2 linked regions of the Bdellovibrio bacteriovorus str. Tiberius genome follow. Each later gene encodes a partner of the first gene's protein in a complex. Links are inferred from orthologs where the notes say so. Each region holds a gene or a part of one and is shown in the gene's direction. Other genes may lie near its edges.

What was found.
Region 2: the proteins of uvrB (region 1) and BDT_RS16355 are in contact, whole or in part, in a crystal structure (PDB 7EGT), measured with the Thermus thermophilus proteins. The link is inferred for Bdellovibrio bacteriovorus str. Tiberius from one-to-one orthologs. Residues at the interface, in WP_096411307.1 of Thermus thermophilus: Glu23, Leu25, Arg26, Asp27, Gly28, Glu29, Arg30, Phe31, Arg55, Glu326, Asp327, Phe328, Glu379, Ser382, Gln383, His398, Gly400, Arg401; in WP_096412145.1 of Thermus thermophilus: His654, Arg656, Phe657, Gln666, Asp668, Glu669, Lys680, Arg681, Leu682, Ser683, Lys685, Tyr686, Ala687.

What each region holds. Positions count from the first base shown.
Region 1 is NC_019567.1:2,367,466-2,376,120, reverse strand. The notes cover bases 3,449-6,405. They hold uvrB (excinuclease ABC subunit UvrB), read left to right. Parts: upstream 3,449-3,867; coding sequence 3,868-5,943; downstream 5,944-6,405. Other genes in these bases: uvrC (excinuclease ABC subunit UvrC), read left to right, coding at 5,930-6,405; BDT_RS11370 (penicillin acylase family protein), read right to left, coding at 3,449-3,743. Outside these bases: cysS (cysteine--tRNA ligase), read left to right, coding at 1-130; BDT_RS19485 (hypothetical protein), read left to right, coding at 130-252; BDT_RS11380 (DUF333 domain-containing protein), read right to left, coding at 343-834; BDT_RS11375 (DUF3617 domain-containing protein), read right to left, coding at 910-1,425; more of BDT_RS11370, read right to left, coding at 1,437-3,448; more of uvrC, read left to right, coding at 6,406-7,822; murein biosynthesis integral membrane protein MurJ, read left to right, coding at 7,840-8,655. UniProt on the Escherichia coli protein: The UvrABC repair system catalyzes the recognition and processing of DNA lesions. A damage recognition complex composed of 2 UvrA and 2 UvrB subunits scans DNA for abnormalities.
Region 2 is NC_019567.1:3,459,959-3,468,675, forward strand. Bases 2,757-5,775 are described here. They hold BDT_RS16355 (ATP-dependent helicase), read left to right. Parts: upstream 2,757-3,131; coding sequence 3,132-5,420; downstream 5,421-5,775. Other genes in these bases: BDT_RS16350 (hypothetical protein), read right to left, coding at 2,757-2,958; BDT_RS16360 (hypothetical protein), read left to right, coding at 5,491-5,775. Also shown: BDT_RS16335 (inositol monophosphatase family protein), read right to left, coding at 1-16; BDT_RS16340 (SPOR domain-containing protein), read left to right, coding at 150-959; BDT_RS16345 (hypothetical protein), read right to left, coding at 1,021-1,554; more of BDT_RS16350, read right to left, coding at 1,621-2,756; more of BDT_RS16360, read left to right, coding at 5,776-5,988; BDT_RS16365 (HAMP domain-containing methyl-accepting chemotaxis protein), read left to right, coding at 6,279-7,724; BDT_RS16370 (flagellin N-terminal helical domain-containing protein), read right to left, coding at 7,773-8,606. UniProt on the Escherichia coli protein: A helicase with DNA-dependent ATPase activity. Unwinds DNA duplexes with 3'-5' polarity. Translocates on single-stranded DNA with 3'-5' polarity. Initiates unwinding more efficiently from a nicked substrate than double-stranded DNA.

The sequences.
Region 1 (8,655 bases):
GGCAGAACGTGGTGAGGCCCGTGCGGCGAAGGACTTTGCGAAGTCTGATGAATTGCGCGCGAAAATCACCGCATTGGGTATATCTGTCAGCGACACTCCGGAAGGAAGCTTCTGGGAAGTGACGAAATAGTGTCCTTGGTCATCCGCCATCTATATGAAAATCCGGAACTGCTTTCGGAGGTGGGTGACTGGATCTATCAGGCGTTCTGGACCGATCAGCCCGGTGTGACCATCATGACTTTTGAAATTTGAATTCTGAAAATTAAATCCTGAAACTAAATTCTATTTTTCCAAACTTTGATACGGCCCGCCGCCGCTACGATGGCGGATGATGTCATTCATTTATAATCCCGCGATGATTGAATTTAAATCCGGTTTGGAGATCGGCATTTTGCCGCTGTCGCGGGTGTTTTTGCTGACGACGCCAAACGGGATGTCGCCCCACCAGCGTTCGACCATGGTGCCATCGGCCATGGTCATGCTCATTTTACAGGTGTCATAAGTTCCCGCCGGGGCGCTCAGTTTTTCCAGAGTGCCACCGTTTTTCTCGCAGTCGGCGATCAGGGTTTTGTATTTTGCTGGTGAATAGAGGTCAGAGATCTCCATCGTTTCACTGGTTTTGTCGGTGCCTACGACCGCTTCTATTTTGATTTTCCAGATGTTCTTTTTTTCGTCGTGGCCGATGACTTCTTTAGTGATTTTCACGGCGTTGGTTTCGCCATTGATGGTGCTCATCGTGCCTGTCCAGGATACTTTGTCGCCGACATTGGGATAGGCCAAGGCGGTCGTGGCAAACAGAGCTGTGAAAGCAGTCAGTAAAGATTTGGTAAACATAAAGCCTCCTTCCATGGAATGCCACTAATATGGCATCCAAAGAAGAAGGCTGAAAGTCCAAGACCGGATCGGGTGCTAAAGTACAGGCTTCACTTTACCGCAATCAGCAGAAATAAACTTACCCTGATAGCGGATTTGAGTGTTGTTACCCTTGCTGGTTTTGCCGTTCATCAGCCCTTCGTATTCGTTGCTGGATTTGGCATTCCATTCAAAATCACCCTTGGCATCGTCTTTCGGGCAGTCAAAAGTTCCCGCCAGTTTTTTCGCCGTTTGCGTGGTGATCTTGGTGGTGCAGGCTTTGGTTCCTTCCATCACTTTATTGGGATTCTTCAGCATGTCGGCGGTATAGCAGATGCGATAGCCATTTTTTGTGACGGGAATCTTGTCCGAACCTGCCAGCATCGCTTCCATCTTTTTTCTTTGTTCCGGTGGCAGTTGTTCCAGGGCTTTGTTCATTTCCGCCATGGGATCAAAGGCTTTTCCATCCAGGGTCATTTGCATTTTTACTTCCCACAGGCCGGGCTTGATATCAAAGGCTGCAAATGATGCAGAAGCTGTGCAAAGTGCGGTGAGCAAAATTAGAAACTTCATGGTTCCTCCGGTTATTGGGGTGTCAGTTTCAGTTCGTATTTTTTATTCTTTTCAATGTCTTCGGCCGCCATGTATTGCGGGCGGTATTTTCCATCCAGGAACAATTGCACCTGATCTTTGTAGAATGGTGACAGGATATGTCCGGAAATGCCAATGGGATTGATACCCCAGCTGGTTTGTGGACGGGCAAAATCTATCACGCGACGGGTGGATGGACCGGCCACAACTTTGAAATCACCACCAAGACCGCGCATCTTGTTGTTATTGATTTCATTGTAAGCGCCCGGCATCGGATAAGGCCCCAGATTGAAGATCTTATCCAGCGGGAAGCTGCGACCCAGTGGATGTTTGTATTCCACGGTGTGCAGTTCGCCCCAGGGGATGTCCTGCACTTTTTCAATCGCAGTCACGAAGGCTTGGGTGATCAGCTGATCCTGATTGCGGTTTTTCCACCAGGGCGAGCTGTCGTCCAAAACGGCGCGCTCGTAAAACGCCCAGGCGTAAGGGGTGGTCAGATAGGTGGCCTTCGTTTCTTCAGGAACATCTTTTAGCAGCAGCAATACCAGCTCGTTGTTCCACTGGTGGTAAAGACTGGCTTCCACGGATTGAATGTCTGAACGCAAGTTCCAGTTTTTCAGCGCGTTCAATTCAGTTTCATATTTCAGATTCTGTACTTCATCCAGTTGCAGATGGTCGTTCAGTTTGTCTAAAAGCTCTCGGGTTTTATAGTTGAAGTTGTCTGTTTGCAGGGCACGCACATCATCGGCACTCCACAGGTCTTTTTCACCCAAAGCTCGCAGCAAAGTTTGGTAACGGTCATCAGACTGCCAGTCGCCGCGAATATTTTCAGAAATCCCCTCGGGGCGGGAATTGGCAGTTACGATAATGCCATTTTCAGGATTCACTTTGTGGGGTTTGTCTTTCCACGCCAGAACACGTTCGTATTCTTCAAGTCCGGAAGCTCCATCCAGAATCATGTCCGAGTTGGGATTTTTCTTAATGGCAATGTCACCGAAGATCCACCATGCGATATTTTCGGCATCCGCATACATGACATTCAGACCTGGTGCTGTTCCATATTGCAGGGCTGTTTCAAAGGCTGTCATGTTCGGCGCTTTGCCCATTTCAAAAAGGGCTTTCATCGGATTGTTTTCCGGGCGGTGGTACGCCCATTTCAATGCCAGATTTTTGCGTTCCAGAGTTTCATCCATGATCGGGCCGTGATTGGTTTCAATCATGTTCAGCACCAGATCATCCGCATCTTTGATTTTGATGGTTTCAGTCCATTCCTGATAAGGAACTTCCTTGCCCATAAAGACGGCGGTATTTTTATCTTTGTTCAAGGTCTCAGCGTAAAGATCCATGTCGTCAGAAAGCGACATGGTGAAGCCCCAGGCGTGCTGGCGGCTGTGACCCAGGATGGCAAACGGCACCAAGGGCAGATAGTGGCCGTAAAGTTCAAACTCGGGGGTTTGTATATGCGCTTCCACCCAGGTTGCCGGGTGTGAAAACCCGATGTGAGGATCGTTGGCGAAGATACTTTTGCCGGACTGAGAACGGTCCGGTCCAATCAGCCATGCGTTGCTGCCTTCAAAGGAAGCGGTGAAAAGATTTTCGGTCAGCAGCTCGAACGGTGTGAAGCCGCCCTGCAGGCTGGTGATTTTTAGCGGAGCTTTTAACGGCACATTGCGAAGGCCTTGGAAAGATTCTGGAGAAAGTTTGCCGGCAAGCTCGGTCATTAAAGGATCGGCTTTCAATGCGATTCCAAAGCTGTAGGCCATGTGGCCGGTCATGATATAAGCATCCAAGGGCGAGAACGGGCGGGGTTTTAGTCCTACCAAGGTCATTTCATAGGGGGCCTTTTGAGTGGTGATGTATTGATTCACGCCCTCAAAGTAAGCTTCCATCTCGTCCCACATGTTTTGATCAAAGCGTCCCTCGGCTTTTTCTTTCGCAAGCATGCGCTCGACAGATCGGCGAAGCATCAGGCTGCGATACAGCTTGTCGCTGGGCAGAGCCAGCTCTCCGAAGACCTCAGAAAGTTCCCCTTGGGTCATGCGGCGGGAAAGTTCCATTTGGAAAAGTCTTTCGCTGGCCATGACAAAGCCCAGTGCTTTCAGGGCGTCTTTTTTACTGGCGGCTTTGATGTGAGGAATGCCGTATTGATCGCGAATCACGATCACGGGCCCAGTCAGCCCTTTAAGCGGCAGTGAACCTTCCATAGGCGGCAGGGACTGGCGCATAAACAAGTAACCCCCCAAGCAGAAGACAGTAACCAGGATGAAGAATACGAGAAGGCTTCGTTTGAGTGTTTTCATTCCTCAACTGTCGGCGGGGTCTGGTGGGGAGGCAAGAAAACCTTTAATTGCCACCTCGCATATAACGCAGAGTAGGGCCAAAAAAGGGCGGGTACTTTTTTATGATCGTGCTATTCTTGGAGGGATGGCCTCAGCATATAAAAAGAACTTTCAATTGGTGTCCGAGTTTAAACCTTCCGGTGATCAGCCGAAAGCAATTGAGCAGATTGCTGAAAACTTCACCGCAGGGTTGAAGCATCAAACACTGCTGGGGGTGACCGGGTCGGGTAAGACCTTCACGATGGCTCACACTATTGCTAATTTGAATCAGCCCGCGCTGGTGTTGGCTCCGAATAAAACTCTGGCGGCTCAGCTTTATGCTGAATTCAAAGAACTGTTCCCGCATAATGCCGTGGAATACTTTGTCAGCTATTACGACTACTATCAGCCTGAAGCTTATATTCCCTCCACTGACACGTATATCGAAAAGGACTCGGCGATCAACGAACAAATCGATCGCATGCGCCACTCGGCGACGCGTTCGTTGTTTGATCGTCGTGATGTGATCATCGTTAGCTCTGTATCGTGCATTTATGGTTTGGGTTCGCCAGAGGCCTATGAAGGCATGATGATCCAAATCGTGTCCAACACCTCGATGAAGCGCGATCATTTGCTGCGAGAATTGATCCGTATTCAGTATCAGCGTAACAACGTGGACTTCTCGCGCGGAACGGTGCGCGTGCGCGGGGACAATGTCGAGATTTTCCCGCCGTATGAAGAAGAGCGCGCCGTGCGTGTCGAATTCTTTGGCGACTATATCGAGCGTCTTTCGTGGATTGATCCATTGACCGGGCAGATCCTGGAAGAAATTGACCAAATCGGTATTTATCCGGGAAGTCACCACGTCACCAGTGATGACTCTTTAAAACGTGCCATTAAGACCATTCAGGATGAATTGCGTGATCGCCTGGTGCAGCTGAATCAGGAAATGAAACTGCTTGAAGCCCAGCGTTTGGAACAAAGAACCTATTACGACATCGAGATGATGGAACAAATGGGTTTCTGTCAGGGGATCGAAAACTATTCCCGCCACATGACGGGCCGTGGGCCGGGGGAGCCACCTCCGACGCTGCTTGAATACTTCCCCAAAGACTTTGTCACCTTTATCGACGAGTCCCACGTCACCGTGCCTCAAATCGGAGGGATGTATCGTGGGGACCGTGCGCGAAAAATGAATCTGGTTGAACACGGCTTCCGCCTGCCGTCGGCATTGGACAATCGTCCTTTGAACTTCCAGGAATTTGAAACCATGATGGACAAGGTTGTCTATGTCTCAGCGACGCCTGGAACTTATGAACTGCAAAAATCCGAAGGGGTTATTGTCGAGCAGATCATTCGACCGACGGGCCTGATTGATCCGGTCGTGGAAGTTCGCCCGGTGAAACATCAGGTCGATGACCTGCTGAAAGAAATCCGCATCCGCGTTGCCAAGCAAGAGCGTGTCTTGATCACAACCCTGACTAAGCGTTCGGCTGAAGATCTGACCGAGTACTATGAAAATCTGGGCATCAAAGTAAAGTATCTGCACAGCGAGATCGACACCATGGAACGTATGGAAATCCTGCGCGATTTGCGTTTGGGTGTTTTCGACGTTCTGGTGGGGATCAACTTGTTGCGAGAAGGCCTGGATATCCCTGAAGTCAGCCTTGTGGGTATCACCGATGCCGATAAAGAGGGCTTCCTGCGTTCGGAAAGATCATTGGTGCAGACCATCGGTCGTGCGGCCCGTAACTTGAATGGCCGCGTGATTCTTTACGGGGACATTATCACTGAAAGCATGGCAAAAGCCATGAATGAAACCGACCGTCGTCGTCGTATTCAGAGTGAATACAACGAAGCCAATGGCATTACCCCGCAGTCGGTGAAAAAACGCATCCGTGATGGTCTGGGTGAAATGTTTGACGGAACGGTTTCCACACCGTTGGGTGGTGAAAACAAGTCCGCTGCCATTTTAAACAAATTTGCACAGCAGCCTGAAAAGATCCAGCAAGAGATCAACAAACTTCGTGCCCGCATGAAAGAGCTTTCTGCGAACCTCGAGTTTGAGGAAGCGGCCAAGATCCGCGACGAAATCAAACGTCTGCAGATTGTGGAGCTGAACGTGCGAAGTGGAGAGATCGAGCAGGAAAGTGCGGAGGTCGTCAAGAATGGCCTCAAGTAAGTTCGAGGAAGTGCGCGACAAGGTAAAAGAGTTTCCGACGCAAAGTGGTGTTTATCTGATGAAAAACACCGCCGATAAGATCATCTATATCGGTAAAGCGAAGAATCTTAGAAGCCGTGTGCGCAGCTACTTTAACGACAGCAAGGATCACAGTCCCAAGACGCGTTTGCTGGTCTCGAACATCTGCGAAGTTGAATACATTCTGACTAAAACCGAGGTCGAGGCGTTTTTGCTGGAAGCCTCGCTGATTAAAAAACACCGCCCTAAATACAATATCCGTCTGCGCGATGATAAGGCCTATCCTTACATTCGCTTTAGCTGGGGTGATCAGGCGCCAAGGCTGTATCTGGCGCGCAAGGTGAAAAAAGACGGGTCCCTTTATTTTGGTCCCTACACCTCAGGTCTGGCCGTGCATGGCACGATCAAGTTTCTAAACAGAACCTTTAAAATCCGCGATTGCACCGATGCAGTCTTTAAATCCCGCACACGTCCATGCATGACCTACCAGATCGGCCGTTGTACAGCGCCTTGTGTGAAGTACATCTCAATGGAAGATTATCGCAACGAGGTCGAAGGGGCGAAGCTGTTCCTGAAAGGCCAGAACAAGAAGGTCATTAAAACCATGACCGAAAAAATGAGAGGCGCCGCTGACGAGGAAAGATTCGAAGTCGCCGCGCGCCTGCGGGACTCCATTGAATCCATTAAAGCCATCTTGCAAAAACAGGCGGTCATCAATGACACCTCGGAAAAAGACCAGGATGCTCTGGGGTACTATGGGGATGAACGTGGCTGTTTGATTGAAACCGTCCACATCCGTGCCGGACGTGTTATAGGAACAAGGCCGCATTATCTGCCGCACTTTGATCCGAATGATGCGGTTGAAGATCCACGCGAATGGCTGGTGGACTTCCTGAATCAGTACTATGAAGACAACTTCATACCGGACGAGGTTTTACTGCCACTGGATATCGGCAGCGACCTGACCAAGCTGATGGAAGAAGTTCTAAAAGAACGCTCGGGCAGCAAGGCTACTGTCAGATTTGCCACTGATGAGCGCGGCCGCAATCTGGTTGAAATGGCCCATGAAAACGCCAAGTCGCATTTCTTGAAATACGTTTCGAAGTCCGAAGAAAAGCTGCGTGGTTTGGAAGAAATCAAAGAACGCTTCAATCTGCCGGAACGTCCGCGCCGTATTGAGTGTTATGATATCTCTACCTTCCAGGGGGCTGAAACCGTGGCCTCGCAGGTGGTGTTTGAGGACGGGGTTCCGGCCAAAGAACATTATCGTCGTTATAAGATTAAAACCGTTCAGGGCATCAATGACTTTGCCTCGATGTACGAGGTTCTAAGTCGTCGCTTCAAGCATACGGAATATGATGATCCACATTTGATCGTGATCGACGGTGGCAAGGGGCAGCTGTCCCAGGCCATGAAGATTCTGGAAGAAATCGGCCGCAAGGACATTCCCGTGGTGGGCTTGGCCAAGGCGCGCACTGAAAGTGACTTCCAGAAACAGGAAGTCGAATCCACGGAAGAGCGCTTCTTCTTGCCGGGTCGGTCCAATCCGGTGATCTTTAAGCACAATGCCGAGGCCTTGTACATTCTTTCGGGCATCCGTGATGAAGCCCATCGTTTTGCCATCACCTACCACCGCAAGTTGCGTGAGGGCACGTCGCTTGAAAGTGAGCTGGATTACGTCGTGGGTTTGGGGGAAAAAAGAAAGAAAGTTCTTTTGACTCAGTTCAACTCTGTTGATGAAATCAAAATGGCTGATGCCGAGGAAATCGCAAAACTGAAGGGCTTTAACCGGGTCCTGGCCGAGCGTATTTTACTGCAACTGAACGAAAGCGAAGAAGAAGAAACTGAGGTTGAAGAGTGAAGAGTCATGCGCTCTTAGTGGGACTGGGGATATTTTTAAGCCGTATCGCGGGTCTTGTCCGTGAAAGGGTCTTTGCCCACTACTTCGGAAATTCTGATGCCGGGGACGCCTTCAAGGCCGCTTTAAAAATTCCCAATTTCCTGCAAAATCTTTTCGGTGAAGGCGTGCTGTCCGCAAGCTTTATCCCGGTCTATGCCCAGTTGCTGGCAAAAAAACACGATGAAGACGCTGCCAAAGTGGCGTCGGTCATTGGCAGTTTGTTGTTCCTGATGACTTCAGGTCTGGTGCTGTTGGGTGTGCTGGCGACACCATTTTTGATTGATGTGATTGCGCCGGGGTTTACCGGTGAAAAGCGGGATCTGACCATTCAAATCGTCCAGATCCTGTTCCCGGGCACGGGTTTCTTGGTAATGTCGGCCTGGTGTCTGGGGATTTTAAATTCCCATCGCAAGTTCTTCCTTTCTTATGTGGCGCCGGTGATCTGGAACTTGGCGATTATCGCAGCGCTTGTGATGTGGGGTGGGAAGCAAGGTCAGTTTGATCTGGCCGTCACGGTGGCTTGGGGCCTTGTGGCCGGAAGCTTTCTGCAATTTGCAGTGCAGTTGCCGTCGGCGTTGCGTTTGGGAAGAAAGATTTCTCCGTCTTTGGATTTGAAACTTACTTCTGTTCGCACGGTGGTGAAGAACTTTGTGCCGGTGGTGTTTTCCCGCGGGGTGGTTCAGGTCAGTGCCTATATCGATAACGTACTGGCAAGTTTGCTGCCAACCGGAGCGGTATCCGCGTTGGCTTATGCGCAGACCTTGTATCTGTTGCCAGTAAGCCTTTTTGGTATG
Region 2 (8,717 bases), 1.1 Mb from region 1 along the record:
TTACGCTGTTTTCCACGCTTTCCCCTTCGGGCAGGACCCTTGGATGATTGACCAGTTCAGAGGATTAACGCTAACATGTTTGCAGGGCCAAAGGAAGGGCCCGAAACTTAAGCATTCAAGCGGGTTTAAAAATTATGAGGATTGAAAAAATGAGTTCTAAAACGGATGTGATGGTGAAACTAGCTTTAGTTTTCTTTATTTCTTTGCTGTCTTTCTCTATCGGTACATTTGTAGGCAAGAAGTACAGTGACAACCAACATCAGCTGGCTGCTTTGGAACCTCAAAAATCCTCTCACACCCAAGAGCGTGAAGTGGCTTCTGTTTCTGAACACGGGACCTCAGAAGGCAAAGTGGGCGCGATGACTGATGAAGAGATCGCGAAACTTGCTGAAGAATTCGTGGCGGATGAAACGACTCCTGTAACAACTGAAAACGAAGCAACACCAGCTCACGGTGAACACGCGGCTCCTGCCAGTCACCACGGTGAAATCGCTGAAACAAAAGTTGAATCCAAAGAACCTAAAGTTGAGACTCACAAACCGAACCCAACCAAAGGTGACAAAACTCCTGTAACCCAGCACAACGAACCATCTGAAGCTGCGAAAAACGTAGCGGCAGGCAAAGCTCCAACAACTTTGGAAGCAGCAGAAAAGAAAGTAACGGCGAAAGAAGACCGTCTGCCTTCTTCCCTTCCTAAAGATGTGGCTCAGTTCGCAGTGGGCAAATTCACTGTGCAAGTGGCGTCTTATGCTGATGAAGCAGAAGCTCAGAAAATGGCTTCTGACCTGAAAAACAAAGGTTATAGCGCGTTCTATATCCCGGCAAATATCAAAGGCAAAACCTGGTTCCGCGTAAGTGTTGGCCAGTTTGCGACTCAGAAAGAAGCTCAAGCTTACCGCACAGAGCTTGTGACTAAAGCGAAAGTCGGCTCTGCGATCGTTCAAAAGATCACTGAGTAATTGTTCACCCGCTTTTAATTAAATTCCTAAGGAAGCCTCGTTCGAAAGAACGGGGCTTTTTTTATAGCGGAACCACCAGGCCCGCACGCAGAACAGCACCCAAAGTCGGATTCGGATCAAAATCAGACCCCAGCAATGCCCGGCCTTCCATCCCCACGGTCACACCATACTGACTGGTGCTTAAGATAAACAGCTCAAGCCCTGCAGACAATCCACCCATCACCTTCATTCCGGTTTTATCAGAACGACTGTCGGTCATGAATCGGGTGATGACTTCTTCCTCGTAACCACCAACGCCGGCACCGAAATAAATCACTCCGCGCATGCCGCCTTCTTTGCCGCTTAAGACATTGTACCGGCCCCACAGGGTCATATCCTGATGACGGCGCTCGATGCTGGAGGTGCTGTTGCCGGTGGTGTCCGTGAAGCTTGCGTATTCCACCAGAAGGCTGTAGCGATTGCGATGATAGCCGATGGAAAAGTTCCGTGGCTGACGGGCTTCCAGATCACCGGAATTGCCGCGCTCATAGCGCATTTCATAGCCAAACGGATAAGCCGCCAGCAAGGACACCGGCGCCTCCGTGGGCGTCTTCATTCGCGACTCTTGGGCAAAAGCACTTACGGACAACAAGAATAACAACAATCCCGCGACGAATTTCATTTACTTCACTTCCCGTGCTTCAGGATTTTCGGCCGTCGCTGATTTAATCACCCAGCCAGTTTCTTCCACACAGGAATAAACCATCGGAGTTTCTGCAGAAGTTTCCAGAACCTCAGCCAGGAATTCGCATTCTTTCTTTTTCATTTCGCCCAGTTCTTTAACCAGGCTTTGAACGAACTGATCATGCGTATAGTAAGTGTCTTTCTTTTCAGCCAGATCGACCTTCAAAGACGGCAGCATCTTGATAACCAGCTTTGCCACTTCTTTGCGGGCGGCAAGATCTTCAAGGCCGCGTTCTTTGGAATAGATGTCCGTGAACTTTTTCAGCACGCGGGAAAACTGCGTTCCCACCGTGTAAGCATAACCCGTGACATAGTCGCGGAACTTCGTGCGTTCACCGGAAGCATGGAACAGCTCCAGGTTATTACGCACGACTGTTTTATTCGGAAGCTCATAGATACCAAACAGATCACTGACCTCAAGGGAACGAACGCGTTTCTGGCTTGGCAGGGACTGAGCGATGAAATCAGGATTCCCGGTGTACATCCAGCCCCAGAAATCAGCCAGGCCTTCATTCAGACCGCGCATCATCGCCAAACGGTGGAATTTCAAAAGAGTTGCTTCATCCAATTCATCACCGATCAGCACCGGCTTTTCGCGACGACCACGACCGGACAAGTCTTCTTGTACGATACTGGCGTCATCCATAAAGGAATCGCGGCTGTGTACACCGGCATCGTCATCGACGACGTCCTTCAAAACCAGTTTAAAGAACAGAGAATGGAAATGCTCATGCGCCAGAATCCCGCCGTTGATTGCGATTGCCAGACCGTCTTGCGTGTAAGGCACCACCAGCATGGAATCGGTGGCTCCGTCATAAAATGCGTTATTGGCTCCGGAAGAACCTTTCACTCTGACACCCACGCCCACATCACGCGGCCACTGATTCACACCACCAGCGCCCAGCTCTTCATCAAGCAGCGCCAGTTTCTGTGTGTGAGCATAAATGGTGACCAGTTGCTGGGTCATTTCGTTGGCCGGGATAAAATCACCGGATTTATTTTTGATAAAGCGAGCCACGGCAGGACGGCCGTGCAGGGAGTTATTGGTAATGCGCGGGCTGAGGAAAAAACGAACGAATTTACCGGTGACGGTCTGAAGGTCTTCAATTCCAAGCAGCTCTACCGTCTGCAGGGAATAACCCGCCTTGGAATTGCTTTGTGGTGCCAGTACGCGGACATTGCCGGACTGATCAGCACTCTCAGACTGCGGGGCACAAGCGCCCAAGGCGCCTGCGACTAGAATTGCTGCTGTGATCCGGCTAAAAACGCGCTTCACAAAGTCCTCTCTAAGTTCTATAAACGGAGGGGTTCTCTCGCTCACTTGACTTATTGCGTTATAGTTATAGTGGAAAATGGCGAAAACCTCAATGAAAACTTAGGGATAGACAAACTTTGTCAGTCTCACCAGAAGTTCGACAGCCCCTGCAAACGCACATTAAGGAAGCCGCCATGGATGTACTTGATTTTGTTACGAAAAATCTGAACCCCGCGCAGAAGGATGCCGTCGAAACCCTGGAAGGGCCTTTGCTTATCCTTGCCGGCGCCGGATCTGGCAAAACCCGCGTCCTTACCCACCGCATGGCCAATATGATCGGCCAAGGGGTCGCGGCTTCCGATGAAATCCTGTGTGTGACCTTTACCAATAAGGCCGCCAAAGAGATGGAACATCGTATTTACAAGATCCTGGCGGACATGGGTGCCATTGTTCACACCCAGCTTTGGATCAATACCTTCCACAGCTTCTGTGTTCGCGTTCTGCGCCAGCACATCACACTTCTGGATTACAAGCCCTTCTTCGGAATCTATGATTCTTCCGATCAGCTAAGCCAGATCAAGAAAGTCATGACCGCTCTGGATATCAACGACAAGATGTATCCGGCAAAAAACTTCCAAAGCCGTATCAGCAGCGCCAAGATGATGGGCCTTTCCCCGGAAGGTTTGGAAAAGTCCTCGAAACGTCTGATGGATCAAAAGACTGTTGAAGTTTACAAAGCCTATGAGCGCGAAATGAAAAAGGCCAACAGCCTTGATTTCGATGATCTGCTTTTGAAAACCTATGATCTGTTCCGCATGTACCCTGATGTTCTGCAGATGTATCAGAAAAAATTCCGCTACATCATGGTGGACGAGTATCAGGATACCAATCACATTCAGTATCTGCTGGTGCAGATGCTGGCTTCCGCTCACCGCAACCTGTGCGTGGTGGGTGACGAGGATCAGTCCATCTACAGCTGGCGCGGAGCCGACATCAAAAACATCCTGGATTTTGAAAAAGACTTCCGCGACGCGAAGGTGATCAAGCTTGAGGAAAATTACCGATCCAGCGCCAACATCGTAAATGGCGCCACGGCCGTGATCAAAAACAATTCCCAGCGCAAAGACAAAACCCTGTTCACCTCCAATGAACCCGGCGATCTGATTCACGTGCGTGAGGAAAAGAACGAATACGAAGAAGGCCGCTTCGTTGCAAAGACCATCCAGTCGATGATCAACGAAGGCGAAGGCTCGCACAACGACTATGCGATCTTCTATCGCACCAATGCCCAGTCGCGTGTTCTGGAAGAACAGCTGCGCACCATGGGTATTCCGTATCGCTTGGTTGGCGGCGTGCGCTTCTATGAGCGTATGGAGATCAAGGACATGATTTCCTACATGAAGCTGTCCATCAACCCTGCAGATGATATCGCCCTGAAGCGCATCATCAATGTTCCAGCACGCGGTATCGGAAAAACCACGATTGAAAAAATCGAAGAATACGCAGCTCACAAAAACCTGAGCATGTTCGAAGCAGCTGAAAAATCCTGCGACGAGCGTCTGTTCAATGCCGGCACCACCGGCAAGATCCGCCGCTTTGTTGATCTGATGAAAGACCTTCAGCAAAATGCCCAGCATTTGAAACTGCTGGAATTCTTTGCTGTGGTTCTGGATCGCACCGAATATCTGGCAGCTTTGAAAAAAGATGAATCCCCGGAATCCCAGGCGCGCATCGAAAACTTGGAGGAACTGGACAACGCCATTGCCCAGTTCGTGCAAGAGCGTGGTGAAGAATCGACATTGATCAGCTTCCTGGAAGAAATGGCTCTGGTGAACGACGTGGATTCTTTGAATCAGGAACAGAACTCGGTCACCATGATGACTCTGCACATCTCCAAGGGTCTTGAATATCCTTACGTGTTTGTTGTGGGTCTTGAGGAAAATCTTTTCCCAAGTGCTCGCAGTGCGGAAAGTGACAGCGAAGAAGATGTCGAGGAAGAACGCCGTCTGGCTTACGTGGGCATGACCCGCGCTCGCCAGAAACTGTGGTTGACCTACGCGAAAATGAGACGCGTGTGGGGCCAGGAGCAATTCAATCCGCCTTCCCGATTCATCAAGGAAATCCCGCAGAACCTGATCGACTTTAAAACATCGGCCGAAGCGCCGCGCTTTATGGCCCGCTATGGTTCCAGCTCTTATGACTCTGACTTTGGCGGCACGCCGAAATGGGGCGCCACCAGCTCTGACCGCAATCGTGCGCGCACGCAGAGTTACGATGATGCTCAAGACTTCCCGGATTACGACAATGAAGGGAGCGGATCTGCGCCATTCTCTAAAGGTATGCGCGTAAGACACCCGACATTTGGGGTCGGCACTGTGTACGCAACCGAAGGCACCGGCGAAAACTTCAAGGTCAGCGTGATGTTCACGGATAAAACTGTGAAGAAATTCGTGGTGAAGTACGCCCGCTTGGAGCGCGTGTAGTCATATTTTTTTTGTTGCCAAAATGAGGATAACTGACAAACTTCTTCGGGTTACTAACAAGGAGTAATTAATGAAAAAGTTGATCGTTGTCCTTTGTGTTCTGTCCTCTTCTGTTTCCTTCGCAGCTAGAAATGTTGCTTCCAACGGCGGCAACAAAACTGCCAGCATCAATCTGGGTATGACCAGTTCTGCATTGAACATCGGTGGTCGTATGGAATTTGACGATGCCCAAGGCGCGCTGGGTGCTTACGTGTTCATGCAAACTGAAAAGAAAGACGCTGGCATCCCTCAGGTATTGAGCTTTGGTGCACACTCTTTCGTAAGACTTGTTGAAGCTTCCAACGTGACTGCGTTCCTGGCTCCAGGCGTGGGCATCTCCATGATCAAAATGGATGGCGCTGATGACAAGACTGTTGTTGGTCCAAGCTTCCGCTACGGTGCTCAGTACAAACTTGCTAACGGCGCTGGCGCTATCGGCATTGAGCGCTTCGAAGTATGGAACTGGTTCGACGAAGACACGGCGTCTTCTGTGGATTTCACTTCCGCAGTTTATTCTTTCAACTTCTAGTTTTAAGAGCTGACAGCACGTTGATAAAGCCCGGCACCGTCCGGGCTTTTTTTATTCAACTAAACATGCCAGGCTGTCGTCCAAAAGGATGATTCCAGCCACGAAACACATTTGGCCCCCGAATATTTACGCGAATATCATTCGTAGTAAGGCCATTTTCTCACCCAAACGTCAGATCGAAAATTTCAAAAACACCTCTTCTTTCATCTTTTTACTCAACTTTGGTTGATTGCCGCCGATTAAATTTCTGTCATCAAATTTTTTTTACAGAGTTTTATGTGAGGTCGTTGATGAAATCCTGGAGTTTGAAAGCAAAGTTAACGGTGATGGGTCTTTCGGTAGCCCTGCTTTCCGCAACCAGCGGCGCGCTGGGATTTTACTTCCTGAACAAAGTCAGTGGTGAGTACAGCATCGTCGCACAGGAAAACCTGCCCTCCTTAAAAGAACTAGCCGACCTTCGCGCCACCATACGCGAATTGCGCATCCATGTTCGCAGCATCGGCCTTGCGGGCAACACCCAGGAAGATGTGAATCACTATGTTGAAAAAGCCAAAGAGCAAGTCGTCCTTTTTGAAAAGCATATTGATGCCTATGAAAAGATCGACCCTTCTGCCAAAGAACGCAAAAGCTATAAAGAGTTCATCGCAGGGTGGACTGAGTTCAAAAACTTCGGCGGCGAGATTCTGGCTTTAAGTGCGCACTACAAAGAGAACGAAGACAAAGTTGTCGCATTGATTCGCGATGTATGTCCCACAAAAGCACAAAAAGTCTACGAACCCCTGCTGAATGAAACAACCTATCAGGTGCAGTACGCGGATCAGTCCGCGCATGAGGCAGTGAACGCCGAAGAACAAGCGCGCTTCTGGGTGACTGTCTTTGCTGCTATTTCAATTGTCCTGGCGGGACTGGTGTCGTTCTTTGCTTCCTCGTCTGTTGCCAAGACGGTCAAACAAATCTGCGACGCTCTGGCCGACAATTCCCAGGAAGTGCATAAAGCCGCCAGCTATCTTTCCGAAGCCAGCGTGACCGTTCAAAATGGTGCTAGCAAAGCTTCCTCCATGCTGGAAGCCAGCACCGCCTCGATCAGTCAGATTGAAGCCATCGTTAAAATCAGCAGCGACCGCGCCCGTCAGGCCAAGGTGGCTTCTGAAGACTCCCGAACTTCTGCTGAAGACGGCTCGGGCGCGATCAAACAACTGATGAACTCAATGACCAAGATCAGTGACAGTTCCAGAAAAATGCAGGACATCATCAATATCATTGAAGACATTTCCTTCCAGACAAATCTGCTGGCCCTGAATGCCGCCGTGGAAGCCGCCCGCGCCGGAGAAGCCGGTCGTGGGTTTGCCGTGGTGGCTGAAGCAGTTCGTTCCTTGGCACAAAGAAGTTCCGTGTCAGCGAAAGAGATCTCTGAATTGATCTCTCAAAGTGCCAGCTACATTAATGAAGGTGTTGCCAAGGCCGGCCAAAGCCAGGATGTTCTGACTCGCATCCATAAAGACATTGAAAAGGTGTCGTCTTATAATCAGGACATTGCTTCGTCCAGTGAAGAACAGCGCGTGGGCATCCAGCAGGTTTCCGGGGCCCTGGTCAGTCTGGACACGACATCGCAAAGCAACACCAAGGCTTCAGAACAGGTTTCTTCCATTGCAAAAGAACTGAATGAAAAAACCGAGGCCGTGGATTCCCTGATTTCGGATCTGCGTGGATTGATCGAAGGCCGCAAGGCCTCTTAAGAGCAAAAAAAAAGGGGCCCGGGAATGGGCCCCCTCACGGAGTGCTTGCTAACCGATCAGCTTTAACGCCAACTGGTTTGCTTGATTTGCCTGAGCCAGAATCGAAGTTCCTGCCTGCAGTAAAATATTATTTCTGACCATTTCACTGGATGCTGTTGCAACATCAGTATCACGGATACGGCTGTTGGCCGCGGACAGGTTTTCCTGAGTCACACCCAGGTTGTCCACTGTCGAAGTCAGACGATTCTGCAAAGCCCCCAGATAAGCCCGGGTGCCGCTGACATTCGTCTGCGCATCGTCCAGTCGTTTCAGTGCTGTCTGTGCCCCTTCTTTCGAAGAGAAATCCAGCCCCTCCAGACCCAAAGCATCCAGCGTCGCCGCGTGCTCGCCCGCATTAAAACTGATGCGATCCGCGAAATCGTCGTTGCCGATGCCCACCTGGAAATCAAACTTCGGCGCCGAGCCATCCAGCAACTTCGTCGTACCCCACGTCGTGGACTTGGCAATACGCTGCATTTCGCTGGTCAGCTGAGTCACCTCTTTATTAAGCATGCCGCGCTCGGTTTCCCCGACTGTGTCGGAAGCACCCTGGATTGCCAGTTCGCGCAGGCGCACGATGATATTACCGACTTCGTTCAGACCGCCTTCTGCCGTCTGGATCATTGAAATACCATCGTTGGCATTTCTTTGAGCCTGGGCTGCAGAACGAATCTGGGCCTTCAACCCTTCTGATATCGCCAAACCCGCAGCATCATCTGCCGCTTTGTTGATTCGACTGCCCGAAGCGAGTTTGGCCATAGAATCATTTACGATTCTTTGCGAACCCGCCAGATTTCTTTGGGCATTCAGGGCTGCAATATTGGTTGTTACTCTCATTCCCATTTATTTCCTCGCTACTTCGTCATAACCATGGCTTAGCCTCCTTGAATAGTGGACCGCCTACATCCGAGTTTGCGGTTGTGTCTGCTGAACTATTCGGGTGATTCTGATGGT